DNA from 2 places in the Streptomyces misionensis genome. Region 2 is predicted to be linked to the other one. Evidence: riboswitches for the same ligand, from Rfam matches in the RefSeq annotation. Region 2 holds a riboswitch; the other holds the start of a gene.
The links. A riboswitch is a leader RNA that binds a small molecule or an ion and turns the genes downstream of it on or off. The one in region 2 is predicted to bind glycine.

Region 1 (15,646 bases), 3.9 Mb from region 2:
CCGCGTCCACACCGGCCGCGACTCCTCGGCGAGGGCACGCACCAGGCCGTAGTAGAACGCCGCGTTGGCGATCACGTCGGTGATGGTCGGCCCGGCCGGCAGCACCCGGTTCTCCACCCGCAGGTGCGGCACGCCGTCCGCGACGCCGTACACCGGCCGGTTCCACCGGTAGATGGTGCCGTTGTGCAGGACCAGCTCCGCCAGCTTCGGTGTGCCCCCGGCCTCGATGACCTTAAGCGGTTCCTCGTCGTCGCGGATCGGCAGCAGCGCCGGGAAGTAGCGCAGGTTCTCCTCGAACAGGTCGTACGCCGAGGTGATCCACCGCTCGCCGAACCAGGTGCGCGGCCGTACGCCCTGCGCCTGGAGTTCGGGCGGCCGGGTGTCGGTGGACTGGAGGAAGAGCGGGGGCCGGGACTCGCGCCACAGCTCGTGCCCGAACAGGAACGGCGAGTTCGCGCCCACGGCGATCTGCGCGGCGCTCGCCGCCTGCGCCGCGTTCCACACGTCGGCGAACCGGTCCGGGGTGACCTGGAGGTGCAGCTGCACGGAGGTGCAGGCGGCCTCCGGGACGATGGACTTGGAGGTGCAGCGCAGATGCTCCACACCCTCGATGTCGAGCCGGAAGTCCTCCCCGCGGGCGGCCACGATCTGGTCGTTGAGCAGGGTGTAGCGGTCGACCTCGGAGAGGTTCGAGGAGACCAGGTCGTCCCGGTCCAGGGTGGGCAGGATGCCGATCATCACGATGCCCGCGTCGACCTCCGTGGCCTTGCGGTCGGCATAGGCGAGCGAGGTGCGCAGCTCCTCGGCGAGCCGGTCGAAGACCCGGCCGCCCAGCCGGTGCGGCGCGATGTTCACCTCCAGATTGAACATCGCGAGTTCCGTTTGGAAGTCACGGCTCGCGATCCGTTCGAGCACTTGGCCGTTCAACATTTTCGGCATGCCGTCGGGACCGGCGAGATTCAATTCGATCTCCACGCCCATGAGGTTCTTCGGGCGGTCGAATCGCTTCTCGACCAGCAGCCGCTCCAGCCCCGTCAGGCACTTCTGGAGCTTTTCGCGGTAGCGCTGGCGATCGGACAGGTCGAACTGCCCTGCCACGACCTTCTCCCCCATCGAATTTTCCTCCTCGGATGGGCGGGCCGGCGTTCCGGCCGCCGGGGCTGGCGGGTCAGGTGGAGTAATGCCCAGTGAAAGCGATCGATAACGTCACACGCCGCCCGGACCCCCGCTACGCTGTCGGTATGTTCCCCGCGGCACATTCACGGGGCATGCCGCAGCTGCACCTCCGGGTGCCCCGGACGTCCCGGTGAAAAACGCCGACGCCTTTCGGCCGTCCGCTACCGGAGCGTACGCCGAGGTCAACGGTGTGTGACCGGTCCGGAAATCGGGAGGAATTCCGCATATCGACGGCCTGATTTCGCCTTGCGGGCTCCGCCGGAATCCGATAGCTGAAACTCCGGTTGAACACACGTCGTATAAACTTCGTCCACAAGGCGGGAGGGTGGCGCCCTCGGTCCTGGTCCTGCCGCATTCCTGCCGCGCCGGTTGACGGACGGCAGGGCGAGCCGCACCCTCGTTCTTCACCGACCCGGCCCCCACCTCTCCGGCCTTCCGTGAGCAGACAGCGCCGTCCGCCCCACCTCCCTCGCGCCGCCGCGCCTGTCGAATGAGAGGCGACCCACCATGCCGCTGCACGTTCCTCCTGCCCCCGCGCCCGCCCTGCGTTCCGTCCTCGCCGCCCTCGGTTCGCCCACCGCGGTCCGCGAGGCGCGCACTCCCTCCCTGCGTGCCGCGCAGGGTCCGACGGAGCCCGAACTCCCTTTGCCCGTCCATGTGTTGGAGGGACTCACCGCGCCGGGTCCGGCCACCACCCGGCTGACCGGCTGGCGCTTCCTGATCCGCTGCGGCGACCGTGCGGTGGCCGCGGCCGAGACGATGCTCACCCCCGACGGCTGGACCTTCTCGCACTTCTTCGAGGGCCCCTACGTCGCCTCCACCGAACTCGCGCTCCAGCAGGCGGGGAATCTTCAACTTCCTTACCAGCCAAGACTGTTGTCGATACCCGGCCTCTACATGCTCACCCTGTGGCTGCACGGCGACATCACCGGCGACGGCACGGAAGGGGGTCCCGCCGACACCGATCTGCTGGTACCGCTCGCCCCGGCGCCGCCCGGCATAGCGGCCCATCTGCCGCACCGGGTCGCCGATCTGCTCCCGGTACTGGCCCTGCGCGCCAGCCGCCTCCCGCTGCTCGGCTCACCCGCCGCCTGAACCCCGTCCCACCCGTACCCCGCGGCCCCGAGGCGGCGGGGTACGGTGGCGTCCGCACCCGGCGCCACCGACGGACTAGTCCGCTTCGGCCACCACGAACCACCCGAATTGACAGTGCAGTTGGGTTGAACCGCCCGCCCGGGTGATGCGTCCTCAACCTGTGGGAAGCGCTGCCTCGAAATCCCTGCGGAACCACGCCCCGAGGGCAACACTGGGTTCCGACCGACTACTTACGGGGGGACGGCCATGACCACCACAGAGCGAGAGATCCCACCCATGTGCAAGCACCAGCCACCGTGCCCGCCGGCCGAGTCCGCCGACCGGGAGTCCGCCCGCCTCGTGGCGCACCACCCGGAACAGGGCTGGAGTCTGCTGTGCAACGGCGTCCTGCTCTTCGAGGACACCGGTGAGCTGCTGCCCGACGGCCGCGTCATCGCCCCGCACCGCCCGCTCGGCGCGGGCGAGGTGATGACGGCCGCCTGAACGGGGCACCGCTCCGAGGACGGCAGGGGCCGGCCGCACCCACCCGGTGCGGCCGGCCCCGACGCATGCCCGGCCGGCCGCGGTACCGGGGGAGATCCTCGGCGCCACGGGACCCGGGGCGCCGGTGCGCGCCCTCGTGGTCCGCGACACGCCCCAACCTCCGCCCGCCCCGTTCACGTCCCGTCAAGAAACCCGGTCCGGCCGTCAGCGCGCCGTCAAGGCGTTGTGCCGTCCGGCCCGAGGGTGTCTACCGTCTGAGTCATGAAGCACAGCGACGACACCCGGCCCCGGGTGACGAGCCCTACCCCACCCGCCGGACCGATCGCGTACGACCGCGGCTGGGCCGGTGAGGTGCGCACCGCGGTGCGCTGTGCCGTCGCCCTGTTCGTGCTGCTGCTCTGCATCGACGCCGCCGCCGGCTCCCTCACCTGGTGGCGCGGTCTGCTGTGGGGCGCGCTGGCCGCCCTGCTGGGCCTCGTCCTCTACCCGGCGAGGATCACCGCCGGTGACGGCTGGCTGGCCGGCAGGCGCCTGCTGCGCACCCGCCGGATCCGCACCGATCTGCTCGCGGTGGTGTACCCGGTGGACGGCGTCACCCAGCGTCTGATGCTGCGCGACGCCCTGGGGAACCGGATGGAGATCGACCCCGAGGTGCTGATCCGCAACCCCGGCCTGTGGTACCGGCTCGCCGAGGGCGCCCGGCAGGCCGAGGCCTCCGGCACCCTGCGCTGCGGCACCACCGCCCTGCACCGGCTCGCCCACCGCGTGGACCGGGAGACCGCGCTGGCCGTGTTCAAGGCGTCCGGTCTGGAATGAGGTCCCCTCACGAGCGTTCCCGGACGACCGGTCCCCCTCCCCCGCGATGACACTCGGTGTCCGCTCCCCCACCCCCGGAGGCGCCCCTCGACCCTCCCCGGCTCCGCTCCTTCTTGATGCGCCTGCGACGTCACCGGGCCATTCTTAACGCAAGATTGACGCCCACCGGCCCTGGATCCGGGGGCCATGGCGTCACTCTCTGCTTACGCTGGTGCCGCCGTCCGTGGGATGGCCGAAAAGAGCTGAGCCCCACCTCAGGAGCACACCGAATGGCCACGACCGAGCGCCCTCCGAGTACCGGCCGCCTGCGCGCCTGGATGCTGGAGGGCCTGTCCGACATGGGCAAGAGCGGTGGCCACACCGGACCGCACGCCCAGCCCGAGCCCCCGCACAAGGGCCAGCGCTGGTGGCGGGTGATGTGCCTGACCGGTGTCGACTACTTCTCCACCCTCGGCTACCAGCCGGGCATCGCGGCCCTGGCGGCCGGTCTGGTCTCGCCGCTGGCGACCATCGTGCTGGTGCTGGTGACCCTGGCCGGCGCCCTGCCGGTCTACCGCCGGGTGGCGGAGGAGAGTCCGCACGGCGAGGGCTCCATCGCCATGCTGGAGCGGCTGCTGTCCTTCTGGAAGGGCAAGCTGTTCGTGCTCACCCTGCTGGGGTTCGCGGCCACGGACTTCCTGATCACCATCACGCTGTCCGCCGCCGACGCCTCCACCCACCTGGTGGAGAACCCGCATCTGACCAACGCCCTGCACGGCCGGCAGATGCTGATCACCCTGCTGCTGGTGGCGCTGCTCGGCGCGGTGTTCCTCAAGGGCTTCCTGGAGGCGATCGGCGTCGCGGTCACCCTGGTGGGCGTCTACCTCGCGCTCAACCTGGTCGTCGTGATCGTGGGCCTGTGGCACGTCCTCACCGCCGAGCACGTGGTCACCGACTGGACCAACGCCCTGACCACGCAACACGGCAATGTCTTCGTGATGATCGGCGTCGCGCTGATCGTCTTCCCGAAACTCGCCCTCGGCCTGTCCGGCTTCGAGACCGGTGTGGCCGTCATGCCGCACGTCAAGGGCGACCCGGGCGACACCGAGGAACACCCGACCGGCCGGATCCGGGACGCCAAGAAGCTGCTGACCACCGCCGCCGTCATCATGAGCGCGTTCCTGATCACCAGTAGCTTCATCACCACCCTGCTGATCCCGGAGAAGGAGTTCAAGCCGGGCGGCCAGGCCAACGGCCGTGCCCTCGCCTACCTCGCGCACCAGTACCTCGGCGGCGCCTTCGGCACGGTCTACGACGTCTCGACCATCGCCATCCTGTGGTTCGCCGGCGCGTCCGCCATGGCGGGGCTGCTCAACCTGATGCCGCGCTATCTGCCCCGGTACGGCATGGCCCCGCACTGGGCGCGGGCGGTGCGCCCGATGGTCATCGTCTTCACGCTGATCGCGTTCCTGGTGACCTGGATCTTCGACGCCAATGTCGACAAACAGGGCGGTGCCTACGCCACCGGCGTGCTGGTGCTGATCAGCTCCGCGGCGATCGCGGTGACCATCGCCGCCCGCAAGGCGCGGCAGCGCCGGTGGACGATCGGCTTCGCGGTGATCTCGGTGGTGTTCCTGTACACCACGGTGGTCAACGTGATCGAGCGGCCGGACGGTGTGAAGATCGGTGCCTGCTTCATCGTCGGCATCATCCTGGTCTCGCTGCTGTCCCGGCTGGCCCGCGCCTTCGAGCTGCGGGTGACCAGCGTGACGCTCGACCCGCTGGCTGAACGTTTCATCCGGGACATGGCCAGCCGGAAGATGCGGTTCATCGCCAATGAGCCCGGCCATCGCGACAAGGCCGAGTACCGGGACAAGATCGAGCAGATCCGCGCCGACAACGACATGCCGGAGCAGGAGGACTTCGTCTTCGTCGAGGTCACGGTCACCGACCCGTCCGAATTCGAGGCAAGCCTGACCGTGCGCGGCGAGGTGCTGCACGAGCGGTACCGGGTGCTGACCCTGGAGTCGGCCTCCATCCCCAACGCCCTGGCGGCGCTGCTGCTGCACGTCCGCGACGTCACCGGCTGCACTCCGCACATCTACTTCGAGTGGACCGAGGGCAGCCCGTTCGCCAACTTCCTGCGCTTCTTCCTCTTCGGGCAGGGCGAGGTCGCCCCGGTCACCCGCGAGGTGCTGCGCGAGGCCGAGCCGGACCGGGCCCGCCGGCCGCGTGTGCACACGGGCTGAGCCCGGCCCTATGGTGATCGCCATGCAGGACTACACCATCGGCCAGGCGGCGCGGCTGCTCGGCGTCAGCCCGGACACCGCCCGCCGCTGGGCCGACGCGGGCCGGGTGGCCACCCATCGCGACGAGGCGGGAAGGCGGCTCATCGACGGCCGGGACCTGGCCGCGTTCTCCGTCGAACTGGCCAAGGGCGGCGGCGAGGAGGAGCCCTCCTACACCTCCGTGCGCAACGCCTTCCCCGGCATCGTCACCGCGATCAAGCTCGGTGACGTGGCCGCCCAGGTGGAGATCCAGGCGGGCCCGCACCGGCTGGTGTCCCTGCTCACCCGCGAGGCCGTCGAGGAACTCGGCCTGGAGGTCGGCATGGAGGCCACGGCCCGGGTGAAGTCGACCAACGTGCACATCGACCGCGCCTGACCACCGCCGTTCCTCACCGTGCCGGGGCCCGCGCGGCGGCGGCCGGGGCCGGCCCGGCGCTTCCGTACCCCCCGTCCACCCGGATCGCCGTGATCCCGCTGATGTGCCGGGCACCGCAGCGGTCCTGGGGCAGCACCAGCTGGGGGCCGGCGGCGTCCAGCGGAGTGTCGTCGATGCTCACCCCGAGCAGGACCGGGGCGTCGGCGAAGTCCGGGTCGATCTCGGCCCAGGACAGCAGCGCGTGGTGGCCGTCGGTGCCGGTGACGGCGATCAGGAAGCGCAGCCGGTCCTTGCGGCGCCCCGGGTCGAAGCCGGGCCCCGCGTCGGCCAGGACGTCGTACAGCCGCGGCCCGGTGAACCGGTGGTGCCGCATGCCGCTGGTCGCGCACTCGAAGCTGACGGCCACCCGGTGCTGCGGCCAGGACAGCAGGTCCGGCACGGTCAGCCGGGCGGGTCTCACGAGATCACCGGTCAGGGCGAGCCGGGCGAGGGTCACCTGCGACCACCTCCGGCTGGACGGTACCCGCCGCCGGGTGCCATACAAACGCACATGCAAGCCACTCCGATAAGGATCATGGCTCATGCGAAGCAACAAGGGACTTACACCTGGCAGATGCGGCAGTATCATCACGGCAAGGCCGAACACAGCGGCCTGTCAGGGCGCGACCGTCGTTCCGTCGATCCAGGGAGTAGATCCGTGATGACCCGTTCCATGCGCCGGACCCGGCGAGTGCTGCGGCCGGCCGGCACGGGAGCCGCCGCCCTGCTGGCCCTCAGCGCCTGTTCCTCTTCGACCCACTCGTCGGGCGCCGCCTCGGACACGTCCGGTCCGGCCTCCTCGAAGCCGTCCGGCACGGTCACCGTCTTCGCCGCCGCCTCGCTCCAGGAGAGCTTCACCACCCTGGGCAAGGAGTTCGAGCGGCGGCATCCCGGCACCAAGGTCAGGTTCAACTTCGGCGGCAGCGACACCCTCGCCGCGAGCATCACCAGCGGCGCCCCCGCCGACGTCTTCGCCGCCGCCAGCCCCAAGACCATGGCGACCGTCACCGACGCCGGGGACGCGGCCGGCACCCCGGCCACCTTCGTCCGCAACCAGCTGGAGATCGCCACCCTGCCCGGCAACCCCGGCAAGGTCGCCTCCCTCAAGGACCTCGCCAGGCCCGGCCTCAAGGTCGTCCTGTGCGACAAGACGGTGCCGTGCGGCGCCGCCGCGCAGAAGGCCCTGGACGCCGCCCACCTCACGCTCACCCCGGTCTCCTACGAGCAGGACGTCAAGAGCGCCCTGAACAAGGTGGAACTCAAGGAGGCCGACGCGGCGGTGGTGTACAAGACCGATGTGCACACCGCGGGTGACAAGGTGGAGGGCGTGGAGTTCCCCGAGTCCGCCGAAGCCGTCAACGACTACCCGATCGCCCTGCTGAAGAACTCGGAGAACGCCGGGGCCGCCAAGGCGTTCATCGCCCTCGTGCGCTCCGCCGAGGGCCAGAAGGTGCTGGGCGGGGCCGGGTTCCTCAAGCCGTGACCCCTCCCCTCGAACCCGGCGCCGCGACCGGCCTCCGCACGGACCGGCCGCGGCGCCGCCGTACCGCCACCGGGGGCACGAGCGCCCGGCGCACCGCCGCGGGCCGCCGCGGCGCGCCGCTGCCCCTGCTGCTCCCCGGCGTACTGGCCCTGGCGTTCCTGCTGGTGCCGCTGCTCGCGCTCCTGGTGCGCGCGCCCTGGCGCAGCCTGCCGGACCGGCTGACCAGTGCCGAGGTGTGGCAGGCGCTCCAGCTGTCGCTGGTCAGCGCCACCGCGGCGACCGCCGTCAGCCTGGTCCTCGGCGTGCCGCTGGCCTGGCTGCTGGCCCGCACCGACTTCCCGGGACGCGGCCTCGTGCGGGCCCTGGTGACCCTGCCGCTGGTGCTGCCGCCGGTCGTCGGCGGTGTGGCCCTGCTGCTCGCCCTGGGCCGCAACGGCGTCGTCGGCCAGTGGCTGGACTCCTGGTTCGGGATCACGCTGCCGTTCACCACCGCGGGCGTCGTCATCGCGGAGGCGTTCGTCGCCATGCCGTTCCTCGTCATCAGCGTCGAGGGCACCCTGCGCGCCGCGGACCCGCGCTTCGAGGAGGCCGCGACCACCCTTGGGGCCTCCCGGTTCACCGCGTTCCGCCGGGTCACGCTGCCGCTGATCGCGCCCGGCATCGCGGCGGGCGCGGTGCTGGCCTGGGCGCGCGCCCTCGGCGAGTTCGGCGCCACGATCACCTTCGCGGGCAACTTCCCCGGCCGCACCCAGACCATGCCCCTCTCCGTCTACCTCGCCCTGCAGAACGACCCCGAGGCCGCGATCGCCCTGAGCCTGGTGCTGCTGGCCGTCTCCATCGCGGTGCTGGCGGGACTGCGCGACCGATGGCTGACAGGGGTGTGACCATGCCGGCAGGACGGCGCACGACGCCCATGAGACCCGTGGCGAAGGATCGCGAACCGATGACCGACGTCGCCGCCCCGCGGCTGCCGCGGACCGACCGGCAGGGGCTCGACGCGCGGCTTGTCGTGGACCGCGGCTCCTTCCGCCTCGACATGGCGCTGACGGCGGCGCCCGGGGACGTGGTCGCGCTGCTGGGGCCCAACGGCGCGGGCAAGACCACGGCGCTGCGCGTGCTGGCCGGCCTGGTGCCCCTGACCGAGGGCCATCTGCGGCTCGACGGCGCCCCGTTGGAACGGGTCCCGCCGGAGTCCCGCCCGGTCGGCGTGGTCTTCCAGGACTACCTGCTCTTCCCGCACCTGTCCGCGCTGGACAACGTGGCGTTCGGGCCGCGCTGCCAGGGCCTGGGCAAGGCGGAGGCGCGTGCGGTGGCCGCGGCCTGGCTGGAGCGCATGGGGCTCGCCGACCACGCGGGCGCCAAGCCGCGCCGGCTCTCCGGCGGCCAGGCCCAGCGCGTGGCCCTCGCCCGCGCGCTCGCCACCCGGCCCCGGCTGCTCCTGCTGGACGAGCCGCTGGCCGCCCTCGACGCCCGCACCCGGCTGGAGGTCAGGGCCCGGCTGCGACAGCATCTGGCCGAGTTCGAGGCGGTCGCCGTCCTCGTCACGCACGACCCGCTGGACGCCATGGTGCTCGCCGACCGGCTGGTGGTCGTGGAACACGGCCGGGTCGTCCAGGAGGGCACCCCCGCCGACATCGCCCGCCGCCCGCGCACGGACTACATCGCCCGGCTCGTCGGCCTGAACCTCTACCGGGGCGAGGCCGGGGGCCACACCGTACGACTGGACGCCGGGCCGGAGATCACCACCACCGAGCAACTGTCCGGCCCGGCCTTCGTCGCCTTCCCGCCGTCCGCCGTGACCCTCCACAAGGAGCGGCCCACCGGCACCGCCGCCCGCAGTTCCTGGCGCTGCGAGGTGGCCGGACTGGAGACCCACGGCGACCGGATCCGCGCCGACCTCACCGGTGAACTCGCCCTCGCCGCCGACCTCACCACGATGGCCGCCGCCGAGCTGGAGCTGCGGCCCGGTGCACCGGTCTGGGCGACAGTCGAGGCGACGCAGACCCACGCGTACCCGGCCTGATCCCTCGGGCGCCTACGGTGGGTGACCATGACCCTGAGCATCCGCAACCAGCTCCCCGGCACCGTCACGGCGGTCCACCCCGGCGAGGCGATGGCCATCGTCGAGGTCCGCCTGGACGGCGGGCAGGACCTGACCGCGGCGATCACCCGGGACGCCGCCGAGGACCTGGCCCTCGCGCCCGGTACGCCGGTGCGCGCCCTGGTGAAGTCGACCGAGGTGTCCCTCGCCACGCACCGCGTGGCGGGCCTGTCGATCCGCAACCAGCTCCCGGGCGCCATCACCCGTCTGACCACCGGCGCCGTCATGGCCACCGTGCGCGTCGCCGTCCCCGGCGGCGAGCTGACCGCGGCCGTCACCAAGGAGGCGGCCGCCGACCTCGGCCTGTTCGTCGGCTCCGACGTGGTGGCCCTGGTCAAGGCGACCGAAGTGGCACTGGCGACCGCATAGGGCGAGGGCCCCGCCCGGACATCCGGACGGGGCCCTCGGGGCGCGCGGTTCGCCGCGGACCGGTCAGTCCTCGTACGCGTCCAGCGGCGGGCAGGAGCAGACCAGGTTGCGGTCCCCGAAGGCCTGGTCGATGCGGCGCACCGGCGGCCAGTACTTGTCGGCCACCGACACACCCGCCGGGAAGACGGCCTCCTCGCGGCTGTAGGCGTGCGTCCAATCGCCGCCCAGCGCGGCCGCGGTGTGCGGCGCGTTGTGCAGCGGGTTGTCCTCCGCCGGCCAGACGCCGGAGCCGACCTTGTCGATCTCCGCGCGAATCGCGATCATCGCGTCGCAGAACCGGTCCAGCTCGGTGATGTCCTCGGACTCGGTGGGCTCGATCATCAGCGTGCCGGCCACCGGGAACGACATGGTCGGCGCGTGGAAGCCGTAGTCGATCAGGCGCTTGGCCACGTCGTCCACGCTCACACCGGTCGCCTTGGTCAGCGGGCGCAGGTCGATGATGCACTCGTGCGCGACCAGGCCGCCGGGGCCGGTGTAGAGCACCGGGTAGTGCGGCTCCAGGCGCTTGGCGATGTAGTTGGCGGACAGCACGGCCACCTGGGTGGCCCGCTTGAGGCCCTCGCCGCCCATCAGGCGGACGTACGCCCAGGAGATCGGCAGGATGCCCGCCGAGCCCCACGGCGCCGCCGAGACCGGGCCCACGCCCGTCTCGGGGCCCGCCGCCGGCTGCAACGGGTGGTTGGGCAGGTACGGCGCCAGGTGCGAGCGGACCGCCACCGGGCCGACGCCGGGACCGCCGCCGCCGTGCGGGATGCAGAAGGTCTTGTGCAGGTTGAGGTGCGAGACGTCGCCGCCGAAGTGGCCCGGCTTGGCGAGGCCTACCAGCGCGTTGAGGTTGGCGCCGTCGACGTACACCTGGCCGCCGGCCTCGTGCACCCGGGCGCAGATGTCGGCGACGTGCTCCTCGAACACACCGTGCGTGGACGGGTAGGTGATCATCAGCACCGCCAGCTCGTCGCGGTACTGCTCGATCTTGGCCCGCAGGTCCTCGACGTCGATCTCGCCGTCCTCGGCGGTCTTGACGACGACGACCTTCATGCCGGCCATCGCGGCGCTGGCGGCGTTCGTGCCGTGCGCGGAGGACGGGATGAGGCAGACCGTGCGGCCCTCGTCGCCGTTGGCGCGGTGGTAGCCGCGGACCGCCAGCAGACCGGCCAGCTCGCCCTGGGAGCCGGCGTTCGGCTGGAGGGAGACCTTGTCGTAGCCGGTGACCTCGGCCAGGCGGTCCTCCAGCTCGCGGATGAGCGTGAGGTAGCCCTCGGCCTGCTCGGCGGGCGCGAAGGGGTGCAGCGCGCCGAACTCCGGCCAGGTGACCGGCTCCATCTCGGTGGTCGCGTTGAGCTTCATGGTGCAGGAGCCCAGCGGGATCATGCCGCGGTCGAGCGCGTAGTCGCGGTCGGCCAGCTTGCGCAGGTAGCGCAGCATCGCGGTCTCGGAGCGGTGCTGGTGGAAGACCGGGTGGGTGAGGTAGTCGTCGCCGCGCAGCAGCGCCTCCGGCAGCGCGTCCGGCGCGCTCGCGTCCAGCGCCTCGATGTCGGCCTGGACACCGAAGGCGGACCAGACGGTGGCCAGGTGCGCCCGCGTGGTGGTCTCGTCGCAGGCCATGGAGACGTGGTCGGCGTCGACCAGACGCAGGTTGACGCCGTTGTCCCGGGCGGCGGCGACGATCTCGGCGGCCTTGCCGGGCACTCGCGCGGTGACGGTGTCGAAGAACGCGCCGTGCACCAGGTCCACGCCGCCGGCCCGCAGGCCCTCGGCGAGGATCGCGGCGTACCGGTGGGTGCGCCGGGCGATCGTCCGCAGGCCCTCGGGACCGTGGTAGACGGCGTACATGCCGGCCATGACGGCGAGCAGCACCTGCGCGGTACAGATGTTGCTGGTGGCCTTCTCGCGGCGGATGTGCTGCTCGCGGGTCTGCAGGGCCAGCCGGTAGGCCTTGTTGCCGTCGGCGTCGACGGACACGCCGACCAGGCGGCCGGGCAGGCTGCGGGCGAACTTCTCGTGCACCGCCATGTAGCCCGCGTGCGGCCCGCCGAAGCCCATCGGGACGCCGAAGCGCTGGGTGGTGCCGACGGCGATGTCCGCGCCCAGCTCGCCCGGAGAGGTCAGCAGGGTCAGGGCGAGCAGATCGGCGGCGACGGTGACCAGGGCGCCCAGCTCGTGGGCCTGCTCGATCAGCGGCTTGATGTCGCGTACGGCACCGGAGGCGCCCGGGTACTGGACCAGCACGCCGTTGATGTCCCGGGCGGCGATGTCGGCCGGGATGCCCTCGCTGAGGTCGGCGACGACGACCTCGACACCGGTCGGCTCGGCGCGGGTCCGGATCACGGCGACGGTCTGCGGCAGGGCGTCCGCGTCGACCAGGAACAGGCCCTTCTTGTTCTTGCCCATGCGGCGGGACAGCGCCATGGCCTCGGCGGCGGCCGTGCCCTCGTCCAGCAGGGAGGCGCCCGAGGTGGGCAGGCCGGTCAGGTCGGCGACCATGGTCTGGAAGTTCAGCAGGGCCTCCAGACGGCCCTGGGAGATCTCCGGCTGGTAGGGCGTGTAGGCCGTGTACCAGGACGGGTTCTCCATGACGTTGCGCAGGATGACCGGCGGGGTGAAGGTGCCGTGGTAACCCAGGCCGATCATGGAGCCGAGGACCTGGTTGCGGTCGGCGAGCGAGCGCAGTTCGGCCAGCACCTCGGCCTCGGTGCGGGCGCCCGGCAGGTCGAGCGCGTCGGCGTTCTTGATCACATCCGGGACCGCGGCGGCGGTCAGCTCGTCCAGGGAGCCGTAGCCGACCTGCGCGAGCATCTTGGCCCGCGCCTCCTGGTCGGGGCCGATGTGGCGCTGTTCGAAGGGGATGCCCGCTTCGAGCTCGGAGAGCGGAATGCGATGGGCGGTCATTGCGGAGGCCTCCTGGTCTGACGCGACCTTCGAAGGGCACCACGGCGCGGGTGCCCCGACGGCCTCCCCCTCTGTCATCTCGACCTGAGAGCTTCACCGGACGCCTCGCGACGCCGGCTTTCACCGTCGGTGAGAGCGGAAGCCGTCGACACCCGCTCTGCTTTCCAGAGTGACCTCGTCCGTGCGGTACGTGAGCCTGAGAGATTCCGGGGAGGATTTGCTCCTTCGGCGCCTCCGAGGTGATCGGAGGACTCTCCCGCACGGGGTCAGCAGCCGCAATCAGCCTACCAGCGAGGTCAACGGCCGGTTCCTCAAGTGGCCGCCGCGGTGAAAGTGCTCTTTCGTAGTGCTTACGGATGAGTTGCGACCACGTGGAGGGAGAGGGACCGTGCAGACCGACATCGATCCGCGCAACCTGATCGGCCGCAAGGCCTTCGACCGCACCGGTACGAAGATCGGCACGATCGACGAGGTGTATCTGGACGATGCGACCGGCGTGCCCGAGTGGGCGGCCATACGCACCGGCCTCTTCTCCCGGGACGCCTTCGTCCCCCTGGAACCCAGTGAACTCGTCGACGGCACCCTGCACGTCCCCTTCGACCGTTCCCTGATCAAGGACGCCCCCGACTTCGGCGTGGGCCGCCATCTCTCCCCCGAACAGGAACTCCAGCTCTACCACCACTACGGCCTGGACGTGCCCCCGCCGACGGCGGCCCCGGACCACGACTTCGGCAAACTGGCGGGCTCAGAGGAGACGTGACTCCGGCTGCCCCCGCCCGGCGGGCACCGGCACCAGGGGCAAGGGGTCGGCCGGCCGCAGCGCGGGGTCGGTGACGAGGAACGTCCGCACCCGGCCGGGTTCCGACTGGGGGGTCTCGAACCGCACCGTCACCCGGCCCACGCCGCTGCCCTGCACCCACCCATGGCCGAACTCGTCGTGCCGTACGTCCTGGCCGGCCCGCCAGTGCGGGGCGGCGGACTCGGGCGCCGCCGCCGACTCGGCCACCGGCTCCTCGGGCGACGCCTCCCGCGACGGCTTGGCCGCCTGCGCGAACAGGTCCTCCTGGGTGTAGTCGGCGAGCCCGGTGACGCCCACCCCGAGCAGTCGCACCCCGCCGGTGGTGTCCACGGAGTCCAGCAGCCGCCCGGCGGCCTCCCGGACGACCTCCGGGTCGTCCGTGGGACCTCGCAGCGTCTCGGAGCGGGTCAGCGTCGAGAAGTCGTACCGCCGCACCTTCAGGACGATCGTCCGCCCGGACAGCCCCGCCTCGCGCAGCCTCCGCACACAGCGGTCGGCGAGCCGCCGCACCTCGAACCCGATCCGCGGCCGGTCGTGGATGTCCACGTCGTACGTGTCCTCGACCGACACCGACTTGGCCTCCCGCTCGGCCACCACCGGCCTCTCGTCCCGGGCCAGGGCCATGGCGTACAGCGCCTGTCCGTGCGCCTTGCCGAGCAGCCGTACGAGCTCGGCCTCGCCCGCCTCGGCCAGCTCCTCCACCGTGGTGATCCCGGCCCGCCGCAGATGGTCGCCGGTGGCCGGCCCCACCCCCGGCAGGGTGCGCACCGGCATCGGTCCCAGCAGCGCCCGCTCGGTGCCCGGCTCGATGAGCACCAGCCCGTCCGGCTTGGCCTCCTCGGAGGCGATCTTCGCGAGCATCTTGGAGGCGGCGAGCCCCACCGACCCGGCGAGCCCGGTGGCGGCGCGGATGTCCTCGCGCAGTCGGACGCCGGTTCGCCGCGCCGACTCCGCGTCCCACGCCGTCCCCCCGGCCGCCAGGTCCACGAACGCCTCGTCCAGGCTCAGCGGTTCCACCAGCGGCGACAGCTCCCGCAGCAGCGCCATCACCTGGTCGCTGACCGCGCGGTAGAGCGGGAAACGCGGCACCAGATACGCGGCGTGGGGCGCCAGCCGGCGCGCCTGCGCCATCGGCATCGCCGAGTGCACCCCGAAGACCCGTGCCTCGTAGGAGGCGGTGGCGACCACTCCGCGCGGTCCGAGCCCGCCCACCACGACCGCCTTCCCGCGCAGGCTCGGCTTGGACGCCTGCTCCACCGAGGCGTAGAAGGCATCCATGTCGAGATGCAGGATCGTGGGCGCGTTTCTCACATCTCCGATGCTGCACCACGGCACTGACAATGCCCATGTGCCGGAAGGGGCCGGTCAGACCGCCCGGTTGCGGCGCCGCGCCAGCTCGTCCGCCGGGTTGTGCCCGACGAGGGTCTCGCCGGTGTCGATCCGCTCGCCGTGCAGCTGGGACAGGGCGCTCTCCACGTCCCGCCACACCACGCCGACCGCGATCCCGAAGATGCCCTGGCCGCCCTGGAGCAGGGCGTGCACCTCGTCCGGCGAGCCGCACTCGTAGACGGTGGCGCCGTCGCTCATCAGCGTCATCCGCTCCAGGTCCCGGAAACCGCGCTCCCTGAGGTGCTGCACCGCCGAGCGGATGTTCTGCAGCGAGACCCCGGTGTCCAGGAACCGCTTGACGATC
Region 2 (15,646 bases):
GACCTTGTGGTGCACCCGGTAGGCCTCGACGATCTGGTCGCCGACCTTGTAGTACGGGTGCATCGCCGACAGCGGGTCCTGGAAGATCATCGCCATCTCGCGGCCGCGCAGCTTGCGCACCTCGTCCGGGGAGGCGCCGACCAGCTCCTTGCCGTTCAGCCAGATCTCGCCGGACATCCGCACGTTCTTGCCGCGCGCGCCGAGCCGGTGCAGGCCCATGACGGCGAGCGAGGTGACGGACTTGCCGGAGCCGGACTCGCCGACGATGGCGAGGGTCTTGCCCTTCTCCAGCGAGAAGGAGAGCCCGTCGACGGACTTGACGACGCCGTCGTCGGTCGGGAAGTGCACCTTGAGGTCGCGGACCTCAAGGAAGGCCGAGGGCGCCTTGTCGCCGGCGGTCTCGTCCTTGGTGGTCTTGGAGAGTTCGGTCACGAGAGCCTCACCCGCGGGTCGGCGGCGGCGTAGAGCACGTCCACCAGGAGATTTGCGATGACGACGAAGGCTGCGGCGAGCAGGGTCACGCCGAGGATCTTCGGCAGGTCGTTGTCGGTGATGCCCTGGACCGCGTACTGGCCGACACCGGGCAGCGAGAACACGGACTCGGTGATCACCGCACCGCCGAGCAGCAGGCCGACGTCCATGCCGAAGACGGTGATGATCGGGGTGAGGGCGGCCCGCAGACCGTGCCGGACGACGACGGTGCTCTCGGGCAGGCCCTTGGAGCGGGCCGTGCGGATGAAGTCCTCGTTCATCGTCTCCAGCATGCCCGAGCGGGTGAGCCGGGCGTAGATCGCGGAGTACAGCAGGGCGAGCGAACACCAGGCGGGGAACAAGGTGTTGGCCCACTGCGCCGGGTTCTCGGTGAACGGGACGTAGGTGCGGCCGAAGATCGGCCACTTGTAGGTGAAGAGCAGGATCGCCAGGTTGCCCGTGAAGAACATCGGGAGCGAGACGCCGGCGAGGGCGACGCCCATGAAGGTGCGGTCGAACAGCGAGCGCGGCTTGAGCGCGGAGACGACACCGACCGCGACACCGGAGAGCAGCCACAGCACGGCGGCACCCGCGGCAAGCGAGAGGGTGATCGGGATGCGCGAGGTGAGCTGCGACCAGACCGCGACGTGATCCTTGAAGGAGTAGCCGAAGCAGGGAACGTCGCAGTGCACCGTCTTGGGGCCGAGGTTGTAGTCGGTGCCGACCACGATCCCCTTGATGAAGTGCCAGTACTGGACGTAGACGGGCTGGTCCAGACCGAGGTTGTGCTTGACCGCGGCGATGTCCGCCTTCGACGGGCTCTTTCCGATGTACTGCTGCGCCAGTTGGTCCGCTGTCTGGCCGACGAGCCGTGGCAGCAGGAAGAAGATGGCGAAGGTGACCGCGGTGACGACCAGCAGCAGGATCACTGCCGCGAACGTCCGGCGGAGGATGTACGAGATCACGGGGACCGGCGCTGGTGCCCGCGGGCCGCGAAACCCGCGGGCACCAATGCCTTCACCTGCCTTCCGGGGCTGCTACTTCTTCGTGGTGCCGAGGTTGAGGTAGTCGTACTGACCGCTGAAGGCGGCCGTGGAGACCACGTTGGTGGCGTACGGCGAGCGGTACAGCAGAACCTTGAAGTAGGTCAGCGGGACCAGCGCGGCGTCGTCCATCGTCTGCTTGTCGATCTGCGCGTACAGGGCGTTGCGCTTGGCCGTGTCCGGCTCGGCGATCGCCTGCGCGAGCAGGCCGTCGACCTTCTTGTTCGAGTACTGCGACAGGTTGGTGTTGCCGGACTGGCTGATCGCCTTGCTGTTCAGGATCTGCTGCAGGAAGCCGTAGCCGGAGGGCCAGTCGGCACCCCACTGCATCATCATCAGGCCGATGTTCTGCTTCTCGGTGAACTTCGGCACACCCGCGTAGTCGGTGAAGTACTTGCCCGCCGGGTACTGCTTGAGGGTGGCGTTGATGCCGACCTTCTTCAGCGAGTTGATGATCGCGGTGGCCGCGTCGACCTCACCCGGGCGGTCGGACCGCGCCGTGATGTTGGTGTTGATGGTCTTCTGGCCGCAGGCCTTCATCTGGTCCTTGGCCTTGGCGATGTCGCCCTTGTTGCCGGCGGTCGCGTAGACGTCCGCCTTCTGGTAGCCGGTGATGTCCGGCGGCAGCACGGTGGAGGCGATGTCACCGCGGATCGGGCCGCCCATGGCGGTCTGCACGGAGACCTTGTCGATGGCGTACTCGACGGCCTTGCGGCAGGCGACGTTGTCGAACGGCTTCAGCTTGGTGTTGATCGCCGCGTAGACCAGACGGCCGCCGTAGGTGTTGTCCGTGCTGGCCTTGCCGTCGGCGGAGTTGAGCAGGTCCGCCTGGGTGGAGGCCTGGACGCCGGTGCCCACGAGGTCGACGGTGGCGTCGCCGGACTGGAGGTCCTTGTCGATCGTCTCCGGGTTGACCTTCAGGTTGACGACGATCTTGGCGGGCAGCTGCTTGCGCAGCGGGTCGGTCTTCGGGTCCCAGTTCTTGTTCGGGACCAGGACGGCCTGCTTGCCCTCCTGGTAGCTCTGGAACTGGTACGAGCCGGAGGACACGATGTGCTTGACGTAGTCGACGCCGTCGTCCTTGGCCTGCGGCACCGGAGCCGTCTGCGGCGTGGCGACCAGGTAGTCGAACTCCTGGAAGGCACGGTTGAGGTGGAAGACGATCGTGGTGTCGTCCGGCGTCTCGATCGAGGACAGGCCCTTGGCGCTCTTGTCCTTGTAGGGGCCCTTGTACTTGTCGCCGTCCTTCATGAACTGCTGGAAGTAGTTCGGACCGAGCGAGAGCACGTCACGCGCGAAGTTGGACCGCTCGACGGCGTACTTGACGTCCTTCGAGGTGATCGGCGTGCCGTCCTGGTACTTCAGGCCCGCGCGCAGCTTGTACGTCCAGGTCTTGCCGCCGTCGCTGGCGACGCCCTTGCTCGCGGCGAGGTCCGGGACCAGGGTGTTGCCCTTGGAACCGGGGCCGGGCTCGAACGTCATCAGCGGACGCGCGTAGAGACGGCTGAAGTTGTACATGTACGCGTAGTACGTGTTGCCGGGGTCGAAGGAGTCCGGCACGTCCGACATCTCGTAGGTGACCGTGCCACCCTTCTTGTCGGACGCGTTGACGACTCCCTTGGTCGCCGCGTTGGCGCCGGCCGCCTTCGGTGTGTCCTTGTTGTCATCGGCCTTGCTGCAGCCTGCGAGCAGCAAGCTTGCGGAGCCGATGGCCGCGACCGCGGCCAGCGCTGACCTTCGCATGATGGTCTGCTTCCCCTCCATTGATCGGAAACTTGATGGGCTCTCTGGCTGCCTAGCGGCTGCGCGGGTCGAGAGCGTCGCGGAGACCGTCGCCGAGCAGGTTGAACGCCAGGACGGTGATGAAGATGGCCAGGCCCGGCACGATCATGTACTGGGGATCGACCTGGTAGTAGGTGACCGCTTCGCGGAGCATGCCGCCCCAGGAGGCCTGCGGGGGCTGGATGCCGACGCCGAGGAAGCTCAGGGACGCCTCGAACAGGATGTTGGTCGGGATGAGCAGCGTCGAGTAGACGATGATCGGGCCGACCAGGTTCGGCAGCAGCTCGCGGAAGAGGATGTACGGGCCCTTGGCACCCATGCCGCGGGCCGCGTCGACGAACTCGCGCTCGCGCAGGGCCAGCGTCTGGCCGCGCACGATCCGGCCCAGATAGGGCCAGTTGAAGAAGCCGATCACGAAGATGAGCACCGCGAGGTGGAGCGGCAGCCCGTTCAGACCGAAGGCGCCGCCCTGGAGGGTGGCGGAGATCGCGATGGCGAACAGCAGCAACGGGAAGGCGAGGAAGACGTCCATCAGCCGGCTGATGATCGAGTCGACCCGGCCGCCGTAGTAGCCGGCGATCACGCCCATGATCGCGCCGATCACGTTGGACAGGATCGTGGCGCCGAAGGCGACGACCAGGGAGACCCAGGAGCCCTCGATGACACGGGTGGCGATGTCCCGGCCGAACTTGGGGTCCACGCCGAGCGGGTGGTCCATGCTCATGCCGCCCCAACTGCCCTTGGGCAGCGAGGTGTCCGGGACGATCAGGTCCTGGTGGAAGGCGTTGGGGTCGAGGCCGAAGAGTGCCTGGATGGGGCGCGAGAGGATGGCCAGGAGGATCAGCAGGATCACGATGACCCCGCCGGCCACGGCGACCTTGTCCCGCTTGAACCGGGCCCAGGCGATCTGGCCCAGGGAACGACCCTCGATCCGCCCCTTGTCGGCTCCCGCGAGCACAGCCTCCGGCTGCGCGTCGGCTGCCGCCCCGGTGGTCTCGATCGGTGCGGTCACGATGTGCGACCCCTCTCGCCGGTGGTGACCGGCCTGCGCTGCCGCGGTTTGCGGCTTTGTCGACTTGCCATCGATCACGAGGCTCGGCCTCATGTCTGAGTCGGGAGTCTTCAGCGTCGTTGCGATCACTCGCCAGAGCTGACGGTGAAAGTATGCGCAACCGTGATGCACTCCGGAGGATTCCGTTATCCGAACAGTGGGTAACGCCCCCCGGACACGGGGCAGTTGGGACACAACGCCGTAATGCCGCGGTTCGGGAGGTACGGCGGCAGGGGCGCCCGTACCGGTGGTGGCTCAGTAGCCGCCGTGCACCGGGGGATACCCGTACCCCGGCGCGGGGGCCCGGAGTTGGGGCTGGGGCGCGGGGGCGGGCGCGGCGGCGTGGGCCTCGCGGTCGTAGAAGGGCCGGGCGTTGGCGCGCATCCACATCACCACCGGGTCGTGGTCGTCGGTCAGCGCGACCGTGGACACCGGCAGGCCCTCCGGGACGGCGCCGACGGACTGCTGCATCATCGCGCGCACCGAGTCGACGGCGGCCGGCGAGGCGTCGTACAGGTCGAGGCCGATGGCGAGGTACGGCGCGCCGAGCGCGGGCTGCACCCAGGCGCGGCGCAGGGAGCGCAGCGCGGGGGTGCGGTGGGCGTGCTGGGCGAGCAGGGCGTAGAACTGCGGGATCTCGATGCCCGGTTCGGACAGCCGCAGCGGTCCGGCGGGCTGGCGGTCCAGCCCGGTGGCGATGCGGCGCAGGTCCAGCCAGGGGATGCCGACGCCGCCGCCGGGGGCGTGCGGGTTGAGCCAGAGGCCGTAGTGGTCGGGGTAGAGGGTGCGGGCGACGTCCAGGCCGTCGATCACCTCGTAGGAACGGTTCCAGCCACTGGCCGACAGCTCCTGGGCGGAGGTCACACAGGGGGCGTAGTGGAAGCCGTCGACCTCCATGTTCCCGTACTGGGCGTCCGGGGAGCCGGCCTGACCGTGCCACAGCAGCATCCAGATCTGGCCGGCGGAGGGGGTGGCGAGGGCGCGGAGGAGGGCCTCGTAGGCGTCGTAGCGTCCGGGCGTGACGTGGCGCAGCGTGTGTTCGACGCTTCCGCTGTGGGTGGCGCTCACCTTGTCATGCCCTTCTTTTTCATCATGCCCCGCGTGTGGGGACAGCTTATGCGCCGATGAGCTCCGGCCCCGTTGTTCGTACGCGGGTGCCCGGCCTACCGAACGTAGAAGGGTCGGACGCTTGACTTCAGCCACTCGGCGACCGGGTCGTCCGTGACGTCGAGGAGGATCAGGTTGACCGGCCACCGGACCGGGACCCGGCCGAGGGCGCGGCCCAGGGCCTCCAGCGGGGCGGCGCGGAAGTCGCCCTCCCACTGGGAGAGTTCGACACCGACGAACATGACCGGGTCGGCCGTCTCGATGGCGGCCAGGCAGCGGCGGGCGGTGAGCACCACGCCGGTCGCGGCGAACTCGGCGGACGCGGCGGAGAAGAAGTCGACCGGGTCGTCCTGCCAGTCGGGCTCGAAGAGGCGGACGCGGCCGCCGGCCGCCGGGCCGTCCAGCGGGGTGCCGCCGGCGCGGCACAGCTCGGCCACGGCCTCGGGCGGCAGCGGGATGCCGACCGTGCCGCCGGGGTTGACCGCGATGCCGGCCTGCGGGGGCAGTCCGCGGGCGAACTCCACGGCCGGGGCGATGGTGTACGCCATGTGGGAGCCGGTCGCCTGGCGCAGCTGCTCCTCGGAGCTGAAGACCGGGACGTACGCCTGGCCGTCGATCTCCAGGCCGGGCAGGTCCAGCGGGCCGCTGCCCGGACCGCCGCCGTTGGGCAGCGGCACCCAGAGGAAGCTGCGGCCGAGGACCTCGATGATCCGGCCGCCCGCCGCGGGTATGCCGAGGGAGGCCGACAGCACCTCCTCGAGTTCGTTGCCGGGCCAACCGCCGTGCGGGTGGGGGTGCGTCTGTGCCGGGAAGTCAGCGGGAATGTCCGCCGGGAAGTCCATCTGCCTACCGCCTGCTGGGAACCACTGCTGGGACCACGAAGGCTATCGGGTGGCGGTGACGGAGCCGCTACCCCGTGAACACGATCCGCTGTATCGCGTCCGCCGCGGGCCGGTCCAGCAGCACCGCGGAGCCGCAGCCCGCGGGCAGCTCGCCGCGCTGCACCGCGCCGAGCAGCCGCGCCGTGGTGCGGCGGTGGCGGGCGAAGGCGTACCCGGAGACGCCGCGGCCGCGCTCGCGCTGGCCCGCGCGGGCCGTCTGCTCGGGCACGTCCAGCAGGACCAGGTGCAGGGTGCCGCCGGCGCGCCGGGCCGAGCGGGCGAGCCAGGCGCGCACCCAGGGCTGGGTGCCGCAGTCGTGCACCACCACCGGCTGCCCCGTGCGCAGGGCGCGGCGCAGCGCGAGGTAGTGGGCGGCGCGCACCAGGGGGCGGTAGAGGGCGTACGGCAGGCACCGGGGCAGCCGGGCGGCGAAGCGCTCGCGGGTGTCCTGGGAGTCGACGCGGCGGCCGGTGACCGCGCGGCGCATCAGCGTGGACTTGCCGCTGCCGGGCAGTCCGCTGAGAACCACGAGGTCGCGCGGGCCGAAGCGCAGGGTGCGGGGCGCGTGGCCCGCCCGCTCGCGCAGGTCCCACGCCCGTGTCCGGTCCGCCATGCCCGCCCCCTCGTCCCCTGGCCCGGGTCGGCTCCCCCGCCCCCGGCCGGTCGTCCGCCCCGGTCTGTTTTCTGCCCGCCGGCGGTAAAGAGAAGGTAATGGAGCCCGTGCGACGGTCGGGTGCGCGCACCGCCACGGGCCGGTTACGGATGCGGGCCCTGACGGGCACGGGTGCGACGTGCAATGATGTGGCCGCCAACTGCATACCGGCCGCTTGAATCCGCGCGGGAGAGTCCCCAGCCGTCTGCGCTGGGGCGCCGAAGGAGCAAGTCCCTCCCTTGAATCTCTCAGGCCCCGTTACCGCGCGGGCGAGGCACATCTGAAAAGCGGGTCGCTGTGACAGTGGCTCCACCCAAGGTGCAAGCCGTGGTCGCCCCCGTGGCGGTCCCGGCGAACCTCTCAGGTTCCGATGACAGATGGGGAGGAACGTTCCTCGCCCCATCCCTGTTGCCCTGGGAGACGACCGACCGATGAGCAGTACCGAACTCCGACACACCGCGCTGGACGCCGTGCACCGCTCGCTCGGTGCGACGATGACCGACTTCGCGGGCTGGGACATGCCCCTGCGCTACGGCTCCGAGCGCGACGAGCACGTGGCCGTGCGGACCAAGGCGGGTCTGTTCGACCTCTCCCACATGGGCGAGATCACCGTCACCGGCGCCGGGGCGGCCGCCTTCCTGAACCACGCCCTGGTCGGCAACATCGCCTCCGTCGGCGTCGGCCGCGCCCGCTACACCATGATCTGCCAGGCCGACGGCGGCATCCTGGACGACCTGATCGTCTACCGGCTCGCCGAGACCGAGTACATGGTCGTCGCCAACGCCTCCAACGCCCAGGTGGTCCTGGACGCGCTGACCGAGCGCGCGGCGGGCTTCGACGCCGAGGTCCGCGACGACCGGGACGCCTACGCGCTGATCGCCGTGCAGGGCCCCGAGTCCCCCGGCATCCTCACGTCGCTCACCGACGCCGACCTGGACGGCCTGAAGTACTACGCCGGGCTGCCCGGCACGGTCGCCGGCGTCCCCGCGCTGATCGCCCGCACCGGTTACACCGGCGAGGACGGTTTCGAGCTGTTCGTGAAGCCCGAGCACGCCGTCGAGCTGTGGCAGGCGCTGACCAAGGCCGGCGAGGGCGTCGGTCTGGTGCCGTGCGGCCTGTCCTGCCGCGACACGCTGCGCCTGGAGGCGGGCATGCCGCTGTACGGGCACGAGCTGACCACCGCCCTGACCCCCTTCGACGCCGGGCTCGGCCGCGTGGTCAAGTTCGAGAAGGAGGGCGACTTCGTCGGGCGCGCGGCGCTCACCGAGGCCGCCGCCCGCGCCGAGCAGAACCCCCCGCGCGTCCTGGTCGGCCTGATCGCCGAGGGCCGCCGCGTCCCGCGCGCCGGGTACGCGGTGGTCGCCGGCGGCCAGGTGATCGGCGAGGTCACCTCCGGCGCCCCCTCCCCCACGCTGGGCAAGCCGATCGCCATGGCCTACGTCGACGCGGCGCACGCGGCGCCGGGCACCGAGGGCGTCGGCGTGGACATCCGCGGCAACCACGAGCCCTACGAGGTCGTGGCCCTGCCGTTCTACAAGCGCCGGAAGTAACCGGCGCCCCGGTCCCGCCCCCGCCCGGCCCCGGGCGGGCACGTGACCCTGCGCACATTCACCCGCCCAGCGGCGGTCCCCGCACTCCCCCCGTCATCAGCACTCCCGCGCGTACAGGAGAATTCAGGCCATGAGCAACCCCCAGCAGCTGCGTTACAGCAAGGAGCACGAGTGGCTGTCGGGCGCCGACGAGGACGGCGTCTCGACGATCGGCATCACCGAGTTCGCGGCCAACGCGCTCGGCGATGTGGTCTACGCCCAGCTTCCGGCCGTCGGCGACACCGTGACCGCGGGCGAGACCTGCGGTGAGCTGGAGTCCACCAAGTCGGTCTCCGACCTGTACTCCCCCGTCACCGGCGAGGTCACCGCGATCAACGAGAACGTCGTGGACGACCCGTCGCTCGTGAACTCCGAGCCCTTCGAGGGCGGCTGGCTGTTCAAGGTCCGCGTCTCGCAGGAGCCGCAGGACCTGTTCTCCGCCGCCGAGTACGACGCCCACATCGCCGGCTGAGGAGTCGTAGCCCCATGACTGTCCTGAACACGCCCCTGCACGAGCTGGACCCCGAGGTCGCGGCCGCGGTCGACGCCGAGCTGCTGCGCCAGCAGTCCACGCTGGAGATGATCGCGTCCGAGAACTTCGCGCCGCTCGCGGTGATGGAGGCGCAGGGCTCGGTCCTCACCAACAAGTACGCCGAGGGCTACCCGGGCCGCCGCTACTACGGCGGCTGCGAGCATGTCGACGTCACCGAGCAGATCGCCATCGACCGGATCAAGGAGCTGTTCGGCGCCGAGTACGCCAATGTGCAGCCCCACTCCGGCGCCTCCGCCAACCAGGCGGCCCTGTTCGCGCTGGCCCAGCCCGGGGACACCATCCTCGGCCTGGACCTGGCGCACGGCGGCCACCTCACCCACGGGATGCGGCTGAACTTCTCCGGCAAGCAGTTCAACGTGGTCGCGTACCACGTGGACGAGGAGACCGGCCTGGTCGACATGGCCGAGGTCGAGAAGCTCGCCAAGGAGCACCGCCCCAAGGTGATCATCGCCGGCTGGTCGGCGTACCCGCGGCAGCTGGACTTCGCCGCGTTCCGCCGGATCGCCGACGAGGTCGGGGCCTACCTGTGGGTCGACATGGCGCACTTCGCGGGCCTGGTAGCGGCGGGGCTGCACGCCAACCCGGTCGAGCACGCGGACGTGGTCACCTCCACGACCCACAAGACCCTGGGCGGCCCGCGCGGCGGCATCATCCTCGCGAAGAAGGAGTTCGCGAAGAAGCTGAACTCCTCCGTCTTCCCGGGCTTCCAGGGCGGCCCCCTGGAGCACGTGATCGCGGCCAAGGCGGTCTCCTTCAAGGTCGCCGCCTCGGAGGACTTCAAGGAGCGCCAGCGCCGTACGGTGGAGGGTGCCCGCATCCTCGCCGAGCGCCTGACGGCCGACGACGCCCGCGCGGCCGGGGTGAACGTGCTGTCCGGCGGCACGGACGTGCACCTGATCCTGGTGGACCTGCGCGCCTCCGAGCTGGACGGGCAGCAGGCCGAGGACCGCCTCCACGAGGTGGGCATCACGGTCAACCGCAACGCGGTCCCGAACGACCCGCGGCCCCCGATGGTCACCTCGGGTCTGCGGATCGGCACGCCCGCCCTCGCCACCCGCGGCTTCACGGCCGAGGACTTCGCCGAGGTCGCGGACGTGATCGCCGAGGCGCTCAAGCCGTCCTACGACGCGGGGTCCCTCAAGGCCCGGGTGAAGGCCCTGGCCGACAAGCACCCGCTTTACCCGGGTCTGAGCAAGTAAGTCACCTGGTGGGGCACTCGACGAGGAGTGCCCCACCACTGCCCCAAGGAGTGACCGTGGCCATCTCGGTCTTCGACCTGTTCTCGATCGGCATCGGTCCGTCCAGTTCCCACACGGTAGGCCCGATGCGCGCGGCGCGGATGTTCGTCCGCCGGCTGCGCAACGAGGGACTGCTGGACTCGGTCGCCGCCCTGCGCTGCGAGCTGTACGGCTCGCTCGGCGCGACCGGGCACGGCCACGGCACCCCCAAGGCGGTCCTGCTCGGTCTGGAGGGCGCCTCCCCGCGCACGGTGGACGTGGAGACCGCCGACGAGCGGGTCGAGTCGATCAAGCGGGCGGGCCGGCTCTCCCTGCTCGGCGAGCACGAGATCGCCTTCTCCTTCGACGACGACCTGGTCCTGCACCGCCGCAAGGCCCTGCCCTACCACGCCAACGGCATGACGGTGTGGGCCTACGACGCCTCGGGCGCTGAGGTGCTGACCAAGACGTACTACTCGGTCGGCGGCGGCTTCGTCGTGGACGAGGACGCGGTCGGCGCGGACCGGATCGTGCTGGACGACACGGTCCTCAAGTACCCCTTCCGCACGGGCGACGAGCTGCTGCGCCTGACGAAGGAGACCGGCCTGTCGATCTCCTCGCTGATGCTGGAGAACGAGCGCGCCTGGCGCACCGAGGACGAGATCCGCGCGGGCCTGCTGGAGATCTGGCGCGTTATGCGCGCGTGCGTGCAGCGGGGCATGACCCGCGAGGGCATCCTGCCCGGCGGCCTCAAGGTGCGCCGCCGCGCGGCCGTCTCCGCCCGTCAGCTGCGCGCCGACGGCGATCCGCTGGCGCACGCGATGGAGTGGATCACGCTCTACGCGATGGCGGTGAACGAGGAGAACGCGGCCGGCGGCCGGGTGGTGACCGCGCCGACCAACGGCGCGGCCGGCATCATCCCCGCCGTTCTGCACTACTACATCAACTTCGTGCCGAACGCCGACGAGGACGGCGTGGTCCGCTTCCTGCTGGCCGCGGGCGCGATCGGCATGCTCTTCAAGGAGAACGCCTCCATCTCCGGCGCCGAGGTCGGCTGCCAGGGCGAGGTGGGCTCCGCGTGCTCCATGGCGGCGGGCGCCCTCGCCGAGGTGCTGGGCGGCACGCCCGAGCAGGTGGAGAACGCGGCCGAGATCGGCATGGAGCACAACCTGGGCCTGACCTGCGACCCGGTCGGCGGCCTGGTGCAGATCCCGTGCATCGAGCGCAACGGCATGGCCGCGGTGAAGGCGGTCACGGCCGCCAAGATGGCGATGCGCGGGGACGGTTCGCACAAGGTCTCCCTCGACAAGGTCATCAAGACCATGAAGGAGACCGGCGCGGACATGTCGGTGAAGTACAAGGAGACGGCGCGGGGCGGGCTCGCGGTGAACATCATCGAGTGCTAGGGCATCTCGTCCGAATCAGGTTCGACTTGGTGCCGGCCGGCCGCGTTCAGCCGTGCCTGCCGGGTGGCCGGCCGCCAGGAAGGGGCGCAGCAGGGCGAGCAGCGCCCGCGGCCGGTGCAGCGGGATGATGTGGCCGCAGTCCTCGATGACGTGCCCGGTGAGGTCGTCGGCGACGGGACGGAGCTGACGTTCCAGCGCCGCGCCGACGGGATGCGCGCCCACGGCCATCGTCGGCACCGTCAGCCGCGCGGCCGCCACGGCCTGCTCGATCTGTGTCGCGCTCCGCGGCAGTGCCCGGTAGTAGGAGAACGCGCGGCGCAGCGCCCCGCGGCCGGTGTAGGCGCGGACGAAGGCGTCCCGCAGCGGCGGGCGCACCCCGTCCCCGAGGGTGCCCGTGCGCAGGAACCAGTCGACGTAGTGGGCCTCTCGGCCCTCCAGGACCGTCTCGGCCAGGCCCGGAACGGCGTGGAAGCCGAACCACCAGGGCGGGCCGTCGGCGAGGAAGTCCTCGGCGCCGGGCAGCCTGCCCAGCAAGGACTCCATGACGACGAGCCGCCGCACCCGGTCGGGACGGCGCAGGGCGAGGAGGAAGGCCGGCGGGGTGCCGGCGTCGATGCCCACCACGGCGGCCGAGGACACCCCGAGCGCCGTGAGCAGGGCCGCGGCGTCGTCGGCCAGGGACTGGGCGTCGTACCCGGTCCCGGCCCGGCCGCTCGCGCCGAACCCCCGCAGGTCCGGCGCGATGACCCGGTACCGGTCGGACAGGTCCGCCATGACCTCCGTCCACACCTCCCAGGTGTGGGGGAAGCCGTGCAGCAGCAGGACGGCCGGACCCGATCCGGCCTCCGCCACGTTCAGCTCGACGCCGTTGACGGACACGGAATGCAACTCGGGCATGCGAAGCTCCAGGTGCAGGCTGGTAACCACAGGTGACAACCTCACGCTAGGGAACTAGCCTTGGCCCTCCAAGACGGCACTTCTCCCACAGGTGGTGAGCTGCGGGTGACCACGGCGAAGCCGGCCCGGCGCGGGGACCTGTTCGACCCCCGGTGCCCGACCCGGCAGTTGCTCGACCGCATCGGCACCAAGTGGACCTCGATGGCGGTCAAGGTGCTGGCCGAGGCCGCCCCGGGCGAGGTCCGCTTCGCGGAACTGCGGCGCCGCATGCCGGGCATCTCGCAGAAGATGCTCTCCGTCACCCTGCGCGGCCTCGTCCGCGACGGTCTGGTGGCCCGCCGCGTGGAACCCACCGTGCCGCCCGGCGTCCACTACCGGCTCACCGACCTCGGCCGGTCACTCGAAGCACCGCTGGCCGCGCTGCGCACCTGGGCCGAGGCGCACATGGCGGACATCGAGCACAACAACCGGCTCGCCGACGGCATGGACCAGCCCGCCGACGACGCCTGAACGGGTGTCCGCGCCGGCGGGCGCCCCGGGGTGCGCCGTACCGCGCCGACGGGGTTCACCGGGCTCCGGCGTGAGCGGACGCGCCGCCGTCGGCGGTTGCGGCCGGCCGCGCATCGATGGGGTCCGGCGTCGTGGACGCCCCGCGACCGGGGCAAGTTTCCGGGGGGTCGTGCGGCGGGCACACACTCTGCATGCTCCACGGCATCGACGTAAGTTCCTTCCAGTCCACGTCATATGACACGGACGGTCTCTCGTTCGTCTTCATGAAGGCGACGGAGGGCCGTTCGTACGTCAATCCCCGGCTCACCGCCCAGACCAAGACAGGCCGCGACGCCGGACTGGTCGTGGGCTTCTACCATTTCCTGTGGCCCGGCAACCTCGACGACCAGGCGGACCACTTCCTCCAGCACGCCCCGGACCGCCCCGGCGACATCCTGGCCGTCGACTGGGAGAACACCAGCGACGGCAGCCACGCCGGCAACGCGGAGAAGGACTCCTTCATCCGCAGACTGAAGCATCTGCGGCCGCACAACCGGGTCATGCTCTACTGCAATCGCGAGTTCTGGCTGAACGTCGACCGGACGTCCTACGCGGGCGACGGTCTGTGGATCGCCGACTACGTGACGGCGGGCAAGCCCCGCATCAAGGCGAAGTGGCGCATCCACCAGTACTCCAGCCAGCCCCACGACAAGAACGTGGCCGACTTCGCCTCGAAGGACGCGCTGAAGGAGTGGGCGGGAGGCTGACGCACACAGGGGTGCCCGCTCCGGGCAGAAGGGGCACCCCTGTCGAGCCGCGTCACTTGTTCAGGTAGGTCCAGAACTCGTCGAAGGACAGGACCTTGTCGCCGTTGAGGTCGCGGGAGCCGATGATGGCTTCGGCCACCGTGTCGGTGACGTTCCAGTCGCCCCCCTGGGCCAGGGCGGACTTGAACTCGGCGGCGGTGATGAACCCGTCGCCGTCCGCGTCGATCCGCTGGAATTCCTTGCGTGCTGCCTCGATGTCCGCCACCGATCCGCCCCTTTTCGTTCGTGTTTCTCGTGCCGTGCAGGCGTACTGACGCTGGTCAGATTAGCTGTCCGCGCGGGCGCGGAGTGCGGCGACCACCCAGGCGAAGTCCTCGGCGTGCGGCGGCGCCGGGGTGCGGCTGACGAGGGCGATCAGTTCGCGGTAGCGGGCGACGCGCTCGTTGAAGCCGGCGGTCATCCGGTCCAGGACGTCCTTCCGGTCGGCGTCCCCGAAGAGTTCGCGCAGGACCGCGTCCGCCTCCGGCGTCCCGGGGTCGATGCCGCGTGCGCGGGCCGGGGCGACCACCTCCACCAGCCGCTTGGCGAACCAGGGGGAACGGCCGTGGGCCCGGCCCGGCTCCCCGTCCGCCGCGTTGAACTGCATCGCCCGGCGCAGCTGCGCGCGGAAGTCCGGGTCCTGGATCATCTCCGCCAGCTCCACCCACGCGTCGACCTCCTCGAGGGTGGGGTCGTCCGCCGGCTCGACGGTGATGGCCTGCATGCGTTCGCGCACCTCGGGATCGACGGCGTCGAGCCCGTGCAGGGTCCTCGCCGTGAACTCCGTCATGATGCGCCGCCGTTCGCCGGCCGACAGCCGGGCCAGTCTGTTCATCAGGGTCGTCTCCTCCGCGGACGAGCCGCGCCGTGCGATGGTCGACAGCACCGCGCGGGTCACCCTCAGCGACCTGATCTGCGCGTCGAGGGCCGCCACATGGGTGGCCGCCACCTCCGCCACGGTCCGCTCCCCCGCCAGCACCCGGCGCACGTCGTCCAGGCCGAGGCCCAGCTCGCGCAGGGTGCGGACCAGTTCGAGGCGGGCCACCGAGGCGGCGTCATAGAGGCGGTAGCCGCCCGGGGAACGGGTCACCGGGGCGAGCACGTCCTCGTCGGACCAGTAGCGGATGGTGCGCACGCTCAGTCCGGTGGCCCTGGCCAGCTCGCCGATGGTGAGAAGTCCGGTGCCGTCGTCGTTCATGTCTGGGAGTCTGGGCCTTCCAGTGGGTGGAGACTCAAGGAGCGGTCGTGGAGACCTTGCGGGAGATCCTGGACCGCGCCGCGCGGGACGTCTTTCCGGCCGCGGACGGCCGTACACGCGTCGTACCGCAGCCCTCCCCCCGGGACGCGGGGGTGCTGGCGTTCACCGCGCACAGCGTGGTGGTCACGGACGAGGACCCCGCCTGGGTGGCGCGGGTGCTGCGCTCCCTGGACTGCGATCCGCTGGCGGGCGCCCTGCACCCGGCGTTCCTGGCCGCGCTGCTGGAGCGGACCGGGCGGCGGGCGGAGACGGTGGACGCGCTGCTGGTGGGCGCCCCGCTGCCGGGCGCCCCCGAGCTGGCGCTGACCGAGATCCAAGACGCCGGCCATCCGCGGGTCCGGTACGCGCGCGAGCGCCGTGACGAGGTGCGGGCCTGGCAGGCGGACGGCGGGGTGCTGGTGCTGGGGCGGGGGATGGCCGGGCGGCTGGAGGTCGCGGTGGAGG

Region 1: it holds a riboswitch for glycine, as region 2 does, so the genes downstream of both, gcvP (aminomethyl-transferring glycine dehydrogenase) here and gcvT (glycine cleavage system aminomethyltransferase GcvT) in region 2, are expected to answer to the same signal.

The regions. Positions count from the first base shown of each region.
Region 1 is NZ_FNTD01000004.1:1,575,753-1,591,398, forward strand. It holds gene BLW85_RS08680 (glutamate-cysteine ligase family protein) at 1-1,113, opposite strand, end outside; gene BLW85_RS08685 (hypothetical protein) at 1,684-2,271, shown strand; gene BLW85_RS08690 (DUF5999 family protein) at 2,548-2,754, shown strand; gene BLW85_RS08695 (hypothetical protein) at 3,016-3,570, shown strand; gene BLW85_RS08700 (APC family permease) at 3,840-5,798, shown strand; gene BLW85_RS08705 (TOBE domain-containing protein) at 5,821-6,213, shown strand; gene BLW85_RS08710 (molybdopterin-dependent oxidoreductase) at 6,227-6,709, opposite strand; gene modA (molybdate ABC transporter substrate-binding protein) at 6,914-7,735, shown strand; gene modB (molybdate ABC transporter permease subunit) at 7,732-8,619, shown strand; gene BLW85_RS08725 (ABC transporter ATP-binding protein) at 8,679-9,758, shown strand; gene BLW85_RS08730 (TOBE domain-containing protein) at 9,786-10,205, shown strand; gene gcvP (aminomethyl-transferring glycine dehydrogenase) at 10,269-13,154, opposite strand; glycine riboswitch at 13,329-13,423, opposite strand; partial or broken gene BLW85_RS40875 (PRC-barrel domain-containing protein) at 13,543-13,701, shown strand; partial or broken gene BLW85_RS08745 (DNA polymerase IV) at 13,836-15,264, opposite strand; gene BLW85_RS08750 (MerR family transcriptional regulator) at 15,319-15,646, opposite strand, start outside.
Region 2 is NZ_FNTD01000004.1:5,481,109-5,496,754, reverse strand. It holds gene BLW85_RS26810 (ABC transporter ATP-binding protein) at 1-432, opposite strand, end outside; gene BLW85_RS26805 (ABC transporter permease) at 429-1,436, opposite strand; gene BLW85_RS26800 (ABC transporter substrate-binding protein) at 1,509-3,257, opposite strand; gene BLW85_RS26795 (ABC transporter permease) at 3,310-4,308, opposite strand; gene BLW85_RS26790 (enhanced serine sensitivity protein SseB C-terminal domain-containing protein) at 4,603-5,415, opposite strand; gene BLW85_RS26785 (enhanced serine sensitivity protein SseB) at 5,511-6,296, opposite strand; gene BLW85_RS26780 (AAA family ATPase) at 6,364-6,948, opposite strand; glycine riboswitch at 7,164-7,261, shown strand; glycine riboswitch at 7,262-7,374, shown strand; gene gcvT (glycine cleavage system aminomethyltransferase GcvT) at 7,419-8,537, shown strand; gene gcvH (glycine cleavage system protein GcvH) at 8,668-9,048, shown strand; gene glyA (serine hydroxymethyltransferase) at 9,063-10,328, shown strand; gene BLW85_RS26760 (L-serine ammonia-lyase) at 10,385-11,752, shown strand; gene BLW85_RS26755 (alpha/beta fold hydrolase) at 11,768-12,649, opposite strand; gene BLW85_RS26750 (winged helix-turn-helix transcriptional regulator) at 12,755-13,159, shown strand; gene BLW85_RS26745 (glycoside hydrolase family 25 protein) at 13,351-13,905, shown strand; gene BLW85_RS26740 (EF-hand domain-containing protein) at 13,958-14,170, opposite strand; gene BLW85_RS26735 (helix-turn-helix domain-containing protein) at 14,231-15,142, opposite strand; gene BLW85_RS26730 (GNAT family N-acetyltransferase) at 15,190-15,646, shown strand, end outside.